2 regions of the Rhizobium sp. T1470 genome follow, and region 2 is predicted to be linked to the other one. Evidence: riboswitches for the same ligand, from Rfam matches in the RefSeq annotation. Region 2 holds a riboswitch; the other holds the start of a gene.
What was found. Region 2 has a riboswitch for S-adenosylmethionine ahead of WGT02_RS04175 (O-succinylhomoserine sulfhydrylase). Riboswitches for the same ligand answer to the same signal wherever they lie in the genome.

Region 1 (4,510 bases), 770 kb from region 2:
GCGGAGAACGAAGAGAGCCGCCACAGCGATTGTTCCATGCGTTCGACCTTGCTGGAAACGAAGGTGCCGCTCCCGTGCCGAGACTCGAGCGTGCCAGCGTTCATCAGGTCACGATAGGCGGTTCGAACAGTCACGCGTCCGACCTTCAGCGCTTCGGCCATATCGCGCTCGCCGGGGAGTGCCGTTCCAGGCTTCAGCAATCCTTCCTGAACCAGGCCAGTCAAGGCCTGCGCCAGCCGCTTGTAAAGCGGTCCCGTCAACGCCTCGTCGCGCAGACCACGGCTGTTCAGCTCGGCTATCAAACTGGTTCTATCCATGTTCCAGTAATAGAACCTATTTAGAACCAATCGCAAGCGGGAAATAACTCCAAAAAGAAAAACCCTCGCAGGCGGCCTGCGAGGGTTTGTTCATTCGAGCACAAGATCAGAGCGTCAACTCTTCGTGAAAACGTAGTCCGTTTCCTGACGCAGGACTTCGCCCGGGCGCAGAACGGCGTCCGGAAATCCCTCGTGATTGATTGCATCAGGCCAGATCTGCGTTTCCAGGCAGAAGCCGGCGAACGGACCATACTTGCGTCCGCCGAGGCCGGGCACAGGCACGTTGAGCTTGAAGGCGGCATAGAACTGGACGCCGGGCTCCGTGGTGCGTACTTCCAGCGAAACGCCCGAGTTCAGGCTGCGGGCAAGCGCGACGGACCGCTTGGCGGTCCGGTCGTCGGAAAGGCAGAAATTGTGATCGTAGAGCGCCTGCTCGCTGCCGTCGAACCGCTTCATCGGCGACATCTCGCGGAAGTCGAAGACAGTTCCGGCGACGGGTCGGATCTCACCCGTCGGGACCTGCAGTTCATCGGTGACGAGGTAGCCGTCGGCTGCGATCATGATGTCGTGGCCGAGCGCATCGTCGCGGCCGTCGAGGTTGAAATAGGCATGCTGGCAAACGTTGGCGATCGTCGGCTGATCACTGGTCGATTCGTAGACGACGGAGAATTCGCCGTTGCCATGCACCCAGTAGGTTGCCTGGATGGTGCAGTTGCCCGGATAGCCGGCGCGGCCGTCCGGATCGACGATCTTCAGCACAACGCGGTCGACATCATGCTCGACGATTGTCCAGTTCTGCTTGGCGATGTTGTCGCTGCCGCCATGAAGATGGGTCACGCCCTTCTCGTTGAGATCGAGCTGATAGTTCTTGCCATCCAGCGTGAACCTGCCGCCGCCGATGCGGTTTGCGCAGCGCCCGGGCGTTGCGCCAAAGTAGGAGGAGTGAGCGGGGTAGCTGTCGAAATCGTCGAAGCCGAGCAGAAGCGGGGCATCGTGGTCGTCGAGGCGGAGATCCTGAATGACGGCACCCCAGGTGATGATCTTGGCTGTCAGCCCGCCACCTTTGATCTCGATCCGATAGACAGTTTCTCCCGACTTGGTTTGCCCAAAAACTTCCCGTTTCAACAATTCCGCCATAACGACCGTCCAGATCTATCTTCGAGTGAGGCAGCGAACCTGCCCCCATTTGCCGCAAACCGCAACGGTGTGCCGCAAAAAAGAAACGCTGCCAGGCCGGGGACACGCTCCGCCCAGTGGCCTGGCGTTGCTCGTGTCAGTCGCTCTTGCCGATATCGTTGAGATCGTACGGCGTGGTCTGGTAGATCTCGTTGATCCAGTTGCCGAACAACAGGTGCGCGTGGCTGCGCCAGCGGTTTTGCGGCGTCAGCGACGGATCGTTGTGCGGGAAGTAGTTGTGCGGCATCTTGATCGGAACGCCGGCATTCACGTCGCGGAAATATTCGTCGGAAAGCGACGTTGAATCATATTCCACATGATTGAACATATAGAGCCGCTTGCCCTTCCGCTCATGCACGAGGCAGACGCCCATTTCGTTGGATTCCATCAGGATCTCAAGGCTTTCCGACTTTTCGATGTCGCCGCGGCGGACTTCGGTCCAGCGCGACACCGGCACTTCGAAATTGTCCGAGAAACCGTTCAGGTAAACGGATGACGGCTTCAGGTTCCGGTGCCGGTAGACGCCGAAGGCCTTCTCCTTGAGCTCATACTTCGCAACACCGTGGAAATGATAGATCGCGGCCATCGCGCCCCAGCAGACGTTCATCGACGAATGGACGTTGGTTTCCGTCCAGTCGAAAATCTGCTGCATTTCGCGCCAATAGTTCACGTCCTCGTAGGGCAGCGTCTCGATCGGCGCGCCGGTAGTGATGAAGCCATCGAACTTGCGGTGCTTCACTTCCTCCCACGTCTGGTAGAAGGCGAGAAGATGGTCTTCCGAGGTGTTCTTTGCTTTGTGGTTACCCACGCGGATGAGCGAAAGCTCCACCTGCAGTGGAGACGCGCCGACCAGGCGGGCCATCTGCAATTCCGTCTTGATCTTGTTCGGCATGAGGTTGAGAAGCCCGATCTGCAGCGGTCGGATGTCCTGACGGATAGCCACCGTCTCGGTCATCACGCGCACGCCTTCCTGAACCAGGGTTTCAAATGCAGGCAAGGTATCGGGGATCTTGATGGGCATTGCGGTCACTCGATCAAAACAACGAATACATCGCTATCGGTCCGCACGCGGCCCTTTAGCGACTTCTTTAACGTGGCTGCAAGCCGGCCGGCCAAATCACCACGGAGCGTTCTAAATAGCGTTAGTCGACCTGCGAATCAATTGCCCAAACGAACGGAGGGGTCGATGCGAAGTCACTCCCACGTTAATGACTGCTAGAATCTGTTGGTGGACACAACGAATCACGATGTTTATTGAAGTAGAATGACGGCTAGGGACGCGTAATGGCAGATGACCTCGAAGGCAGGCCAAGCATTCAAGGGCAAGACAGAGTAGGATACGATCTGAGCCTGGGCTATCGCTTGAAGGTCATGTTCTCGGCTTTCTGGCATTCACCCGTGCGCGGAAGGGTCTTGCTGATCGCAACGGCGCTGATCGCCATCATTCTCGCCACCGCCTATGCGACCGTCATCCTCAACCAGTGGAACGCGCCCTTTTACGACAGCATCGCTCGGCGCGATTTGCATGGGTTCTTTCATCAGCTGAAGGTCTTCGCGCTGATCGCGGGCATGCTGCTCTTGCTCAACGTCGTGCAGGCCTGGCTGAACCAGATGACCGCGCTCTACATGCGCGAAGGTCTGACGCGCGATCTCGTCAACCAATGGCTCCAGCGCAAGCGTGCGCTGCGGCTTTCGGCCAGCGGCCTCATCGGCGTCAATCCCGATCAGCGCCTACACGAAGATGCCCGCAACCTCGCGGAAAGCACGACGACCCTGATGATCGGGCTGGTGCAGGCGACGATCTTGCTGATCAGTTTCATCGGCGTGCTATGGGAATTGTCCAGCGGCTTTATCTTCCGTTTCGGCACCTATGCCTTCTCCATTCCGGGCTATATGGTTTGGGCCGCAATCTTCTATGCGGCGTCCGCATCGATTCTCAGCCAGCTGGTAGGCCGCAAGCTTGTGAAGCTCAATGCGGATCGTTTCTCGAAGGAGGCGGAACTTCGCTTTGCGCTGATGCATGCCAACGAGAACATGCCGGCGATCACGGTGGCGCGCGGCGAGGAGAATGAGCAGCAGCGTATCAATACCGACATCAGCGCGGTGCTCGCCGTCATCAAGCGGGTGGCGATGGCCAACGTCAACCTCACCTGGGTGTCAGCCGGCTACGGCTGGCTTGTCGTGGTCATCCCGATCATTGTAGCCGCACCGGCATACTTCTCCGGCGGCCTGACGTTTGGCGAGCTGATGGTATCGGTCGGTGCTTTCAACCAGGTCAACACGGCCCTTCGCTGGTATGTGGCGAACTTCGGTCCCATTGCCGAATGGCGCGCCACACTGATGCGTGTCACCGATTTTCGTCAAGCGCTCACCACCATGAGCGACGAGATCAATCTCAGGGGCACGATTAGCTACGAGCGCAACCCGCCTGGAACACTGACGCTGGACCATGTACGGATCGCTTCTAAGATTGGCGAAGAGATCGACCAGTGCGGCGGGTTCCGCGTCCACGAAGGCGCCGTGACGATCAAGGCCGGCGAAAAGGTCATGATCAACGGCGATCACAACGTGAACCGCAAACTGCTCTTCCTTGCACTCTCCGAGCTTTGGCCATGCGGGGGCGGTAAGATCGGCTTGCCGCCCACGGACGACATGCTTTTCGTCGCGCAATCGGCCTACATCCCCGGGGGTTCGCTCCGCGAAGCGCTGGCGTTTCCCGAGTCTGCGGACACCTATCAGAATGCCGACGTTGTGGCAGCACTGGAGAAGGCAGGCCTCCACCATCTGGTTTCCCGGCTCGATACCCGGGCCCGGTGGGACAAGCTGCTCGATTCCGACGAGCAGCGCGCGATCGGTTTTGCTCGCCTGCTTCTCGTACGACCGAAATGGATCGTGTTCGACGAAGTGCTGGAAGGCATGGAGCCGGAATGGCAATCATCGATGATGGACGTCCTGGCTTCGATGCCTGACACCACGATGATCTACATCGGTCGCTCGGACGCCTTCGTCGACACTTT
Region 2 (4,510 bases):
CCGCAATCCGTCGTCTTCGATGAAGCGGAAAACCGTCTTCATGCGCAGAAGTCGATTCTTGCTTGGTGCCTGGGCGCGATCTGAACCATACTTGACGCCACGTTTGGCCGGAAGGCCCGTTGGCCGCGCGAGCGGATGGACACTCTCGTCTGCCGCTCTCAGACTAGGAGAAGACCATGGCAGAACCTGCAGCCGCCCTCGGCGAATTCAATTTCGCCGGCGATGATCACGTCGTTCCGTTTCAGGTTGAAGGGCTGGATGTGCGCGGTCGCGCCGTCCAACTCGGGCCGATGCTGGACGCGATCCTCGAGCGTCATCGCTATCCTGCGCCTGTCGCGAGGCTTCTTGCCGAAGTCGTCGTGTTGACGGTGCTGCTCGGCACGTCGCTGAAATTTGACGGCAAGTTCACGGTGCAGACCAAAGGCGACGGCCCGGTGGACCTGCTTGTTTGCGATTTCTCGACGCCCGAAAACGTGCGTGCTTATGCGCGCTTCGACCAGGGCCTCCTCGACAAGGCCATCGCCGCTGGGCAAATCGAGCCTGAACAGCTGCTCGGCAAGGGTATGCTGGCGTTTACGATCGATCAGGGGAAGTTTAGCCAACCCTATCAGGGCATCGTTGCGCTCGACGGAGCGACCCTCGAGGAAATCGCCGGCGCCTATTTCCGCCAGTCGGAGCAAATTCCGACGCGAGTGCGTCTTGCCGCTGCCGAGCTCTTCGATCGCGACGACGTGGGCAAGCCGCGTCACCGTTGGCGGGCAGGGGGGCTCGTGGCCCAGTTCCTGCCGGTAGCGCCGGAGCGCATGCGCCAGCCGGATCTTCATGGGGGCGACGGTGACACGGCCGGCGGTTCCCACAAGGAAGACGATGCATGGATGGAAGCCCGCTCGCTCGTTGAAACGATCGACGCCGACGAGTTGACGGATCCGCAGGTGGGCACAGAGAGGCTGCTGTACCGCCTGTTCCACGAACGCGGCGTTCGCGTCTACGAACCGCGCGAGGTCTTCGATCGCTGCAGCTGTTCGCGCGAAAAGATCAAGGGCGTGCTGAAGGGTTTCTCTGCCGAGGAAATCGATGACAGCCAGGAAGACGGCGCGATCTCGGTCACCTGCGAGTTCTGCTCGACAACCTACCGCTTCGAAGTGGAAGAGGTGGCTGAGGCTGCCGAGTGATCAGTTCAGGACTCTGAGCAGCCCTGGCGAATCCAGCGAGAAGGCGGGTATTTCGACATCGAAAAGCTCGCCTTCATCCGTTTCCATCTGGTAGTGGCCGAACATCAGCCCTGATGGCGTATCCAGTGGGCAGCCCGAGGAATATTCATAGGTATCGCCCGGAGCAAGCCGCGGCTGTTCGCCGACAACGCCGGCGCCCGTGACCTCATCGACGATCCCGTTCTGGTCTGTGATGTTCCAGTAGCGGTTCACCAATCGCACGGTCGTGTCGGAATTGTTGCTGATGACGATCTTGTAGCCCCAGACATAACGATCGTCCTCCGGATCGGATTGCTCCTCCAGATAAAAGGGTTCGAAGACGACTTCAATGTCGCGTGTAAGGGCGCGGTACATGCCTACACCATAGTCAACATACGTTACCGGTATCTTATACGGCGGCCCATCCGTCAATAAACCGATAGGCGATCAAGTCCCGAATGCCTGCAATGGCAAGAGGTTTCGCGTGCTAAGCCTAATTTTAGCCCGCCTCGCGTGTGGCGGAAGCGCATGGCGGTCGGCCGGATCGCAGGTGATCCGGCCGATATGGGCTGATCAGGCGTTCACCTTGGCGAGCGCCTGGGCAAAATCCTCGATCAGATCGTCCGTGTCCTCGATGCCCGCAGAGAGACGAACGGTGCCGCCGGAGATGCCGAGCTCTGCGCGCGCCTCGTCGGTCAGGTTCTTGTGCGTCGTCGTCGCCGGGTGCGTGATCAGGCTCTTGGCGTCGCCCAGATTGTTGGAGATCTTGACGATATCAAGCGCGTTTTGAAGCGCAAAGGCTGCGTCCTTGCCACCCTTCAATTCGATGGCAACAAGCGTTGAGCCGCCCTTCATCTGCTTGGCGACGATGTCGGCCTGCGGATGATCCTTGCGGCCGGGATAGATTACCTTGGCGACCTTCGGCTGATCAGCCAGGAAGTCGGCGATCTTCGACGCATTTTCGGTCTGCTGCTTGACGCGCAGTGGCAGTGTCTCGAGGCCCTTCAGCAGCGTCCACGCCGTGAACGGCGACATCGCCGGGCCGGTGTGGCGGTAGTAGTCCTGCAGGTTCTCGTTGACCCATTCCGTGTCGGAGAGGATCACGCCGCCGAGGCTGCGGCCCTGACCATCGATGTGCTTGGTGGCCGAGTAGACGACGATATGCGCGCCGAGCTCGAGTGGCTTCTGGAAGATCGGGGTTGCAAAGACGTTATCGACCACGACCTTGGCGCCGATCTGGTTGGCGAGCCTGGCAACACCGGCGATGTCGATCACTTCCAGCGTCGGGTTCGTCGGGCTTTCCAGGAAGAACACCTTCGTGTTCGGACGGATCGCCTTTTCCCAGTTCTCGAGATGGCGACCATCGACCAGCGTGCATTCGATGCCGTATTTCGGCGCAAGCGTCTCGACGACCCAACGGCAGGAGCCGAAGAGGGCGCGGGCTGCGACGATGTGGTCGCCTGCCTGCACCTGGCAGAGGATCGCCGCGGTGACGGCTGCCATGCCCGAGGCCGTGGCACGGGCCTCCTCGGCACCTTCGAGCGCGCACATGCGCTTCTCGAACATGTCGTTGGTCGGGCTGCCGTAGCGAGCGTAAATATAGCCTTCGGTCTCGCCCTTGAAGCGTGCTTCGGCCGCTTCCGCGCTTTCATAGACGAAGCCCTGCGTGAGGTAGATTGCTTCGGAGGTCTCGCCATATTGCGAGCGCAGCGAACCGCCGTGGACGAGTTGGGTTGCCGGGCGCCAAGTCTTGCTCATGAATCACCACTTTCAAACAACAAAAAAACCGGCCGCGAAAGCAGACCGGTTTTGCACCCGGTCCTTTTAGCCACTTGTTTAACGTGGCTGCAAGCCGACCGGCCAAATCACCACGGGATAAAGCTGCAATACTGCCGTTCTATGCTTGCGTCAATTCCTTGAGTTTGGTTTTGTCTGCGACAAATATGGATGAGGCATGATGGCTCGCGTAACAGGAATTTTGGCAGATCGTGCGATTGCCGCGCTCTTTGAGGCCGGGCGTCTCACCTCTGAGCGCGATTTAGATCACGACCAGATCCAGCCGGCAAGCCTCGACCTCAGGCTTGGCGCCAAGGCGTTCCGCGTTCGCGCGAGTTTCATGCCGGGCCCATCCCATCTCGTGTCCGACAAGCTCGATCGCCTAAGCCTTCACGTCGTCGACCTCTCCGAAGGTGCCGTGCTGGAGACAGGCTGTGTCTATATCGTTCCGCTGATGGAGCGCCTCGACCTGCCGACCGATATGTCGGCCTCGGCCAACCCGAAGAGCTCGACGGGGCGTTTGGATATCTTCACGCGTGTCATCACCGACTATGCGCAGGAGTTCGATAAGATCCCGGCCGGCTATTCCGGCCCTCTCTACCTCGAAATCAGCCCGCGCACTTTCCCGATTGTCGTGCGCCGGGGCTCGCGCCTGTCGCAGATCCGCTTCCGTGTCGGGCATTCTCTGCTCGGCGAGCCCGAACTTCTGGCGCTGCACGATGCCGAAACGCTGGTTGCCAGCAAGCAGCCGAACGTCTCGGGCGGCGGTATTGCGCTGTCGATCGATCTTGCGGGCGACAAGGACGGCCTGATCGGCTACCGCGGCAAGCATCACACCGCCGTCGTCGATGTCGACAAGAAGGCGCAGCACGACATCTATGATTTCTGGGAGCCTCTCTATAGTCGCGGCCGCAACGAGCTGATCCTGGATCCTGACGAGTTCTACATCCTCGTCTCCCGCGAAGCCATCCATGTGCCGCCGCACTACGCGGCCGAGATGACCCCCTTCGATCCGCTGGTCGGCGAATTCCGCGTGCACTATGCCGGCTTCTTCGACCCAGGCTTCGGCCACGCGCCCGCTGGCGGCCGCGGCAGCCGCGCCGTGCTCGAGGTCCGCAGCCACGAGGTTCCCTTCATCCTCGAAGACGGCCAGATCGTCGGCCGCCTCGTCTACGAACATATGCGGGAGCACCCGGAAAGCCTCTACGGCTCCGGCCTCGGCTCGAACTATCAGGCGCAGGGCCTGAAGCTTTCCAAGCACTTCCGCATTTGAGCGTCCTGGTGTGCTCGGTCGCTGGTTGTCGCTTTCGCGTCGGCCGCCAGAGGGCGCCGTTCGCCATCATTCGGCCAGAGGTGGGGCAATGTTTCTGCCGTCGATTTGAAGGAGCGGCGCGTGATAAGGTCCGGCCGGTAGAATCTTCTTGAGCCTTGTGGTGTTCGTGCTGTGACGGTGTGGGGTCCTAGATCGGGACAAGGACCGATGGGCGCGCGAACACACGCTTAATCCTGACATTGTCATGAGTCAGATGAATTGAAGGGCGGTT

Region 1: another riboswitch for S-adenosylmethionine. It lies ahead of metA (homoserine O-succinyltransferase); the one in region 2 lies ahead of WGT02_RS04175 (O-succinylhomoserine sulfhydrylase).

The regions. Positions count from the first base shown of each region.
Region 1 is NZ_CP148091.1:64,021-68,530, reverse strand. It holds gene WGT02_RS00335 (GntR family transcriptional regulator) at 1-317, opposite strand, end outside; gene WGT02_RS00330 (aldose epimerase family protein) at 432-1,454, opposite strand; gene metA (homoserine O-succinyltransferase) at 1,591-2,514, opposite strand; SAM riboswitch at 2,550-2,627, opposite strand; gene WGT02_RS00320 (ABC transporter ATP-binding protein/permease) at 2,778-4,510, shown strand, end outside.
Region 2 is NZ_CP148091.1:831,805-836,314, forward strand. It holds gene argF (ornithine carbamoyltransferase) at 1-84, shown strand, start outside; gene WGT02_RS04165 (Hsp33 family molecular chaperone) at 177-1,172, shown strand; gene apaG (Co2+/Mg2+ efflux protein ApaG) at 1,173-1,565, opposite strand; gene WGT02_RS04175 (O-succinylhomoserine sulfhydrylase) at 1,764-2,948, opposite strand; SAM riboswitch at 2,994-3,072, opposite strand; gene WGT02_RS04180 (2'-deoxycytidine 5'-triphosphate deaminase) at 3,145-4,239, shown strand.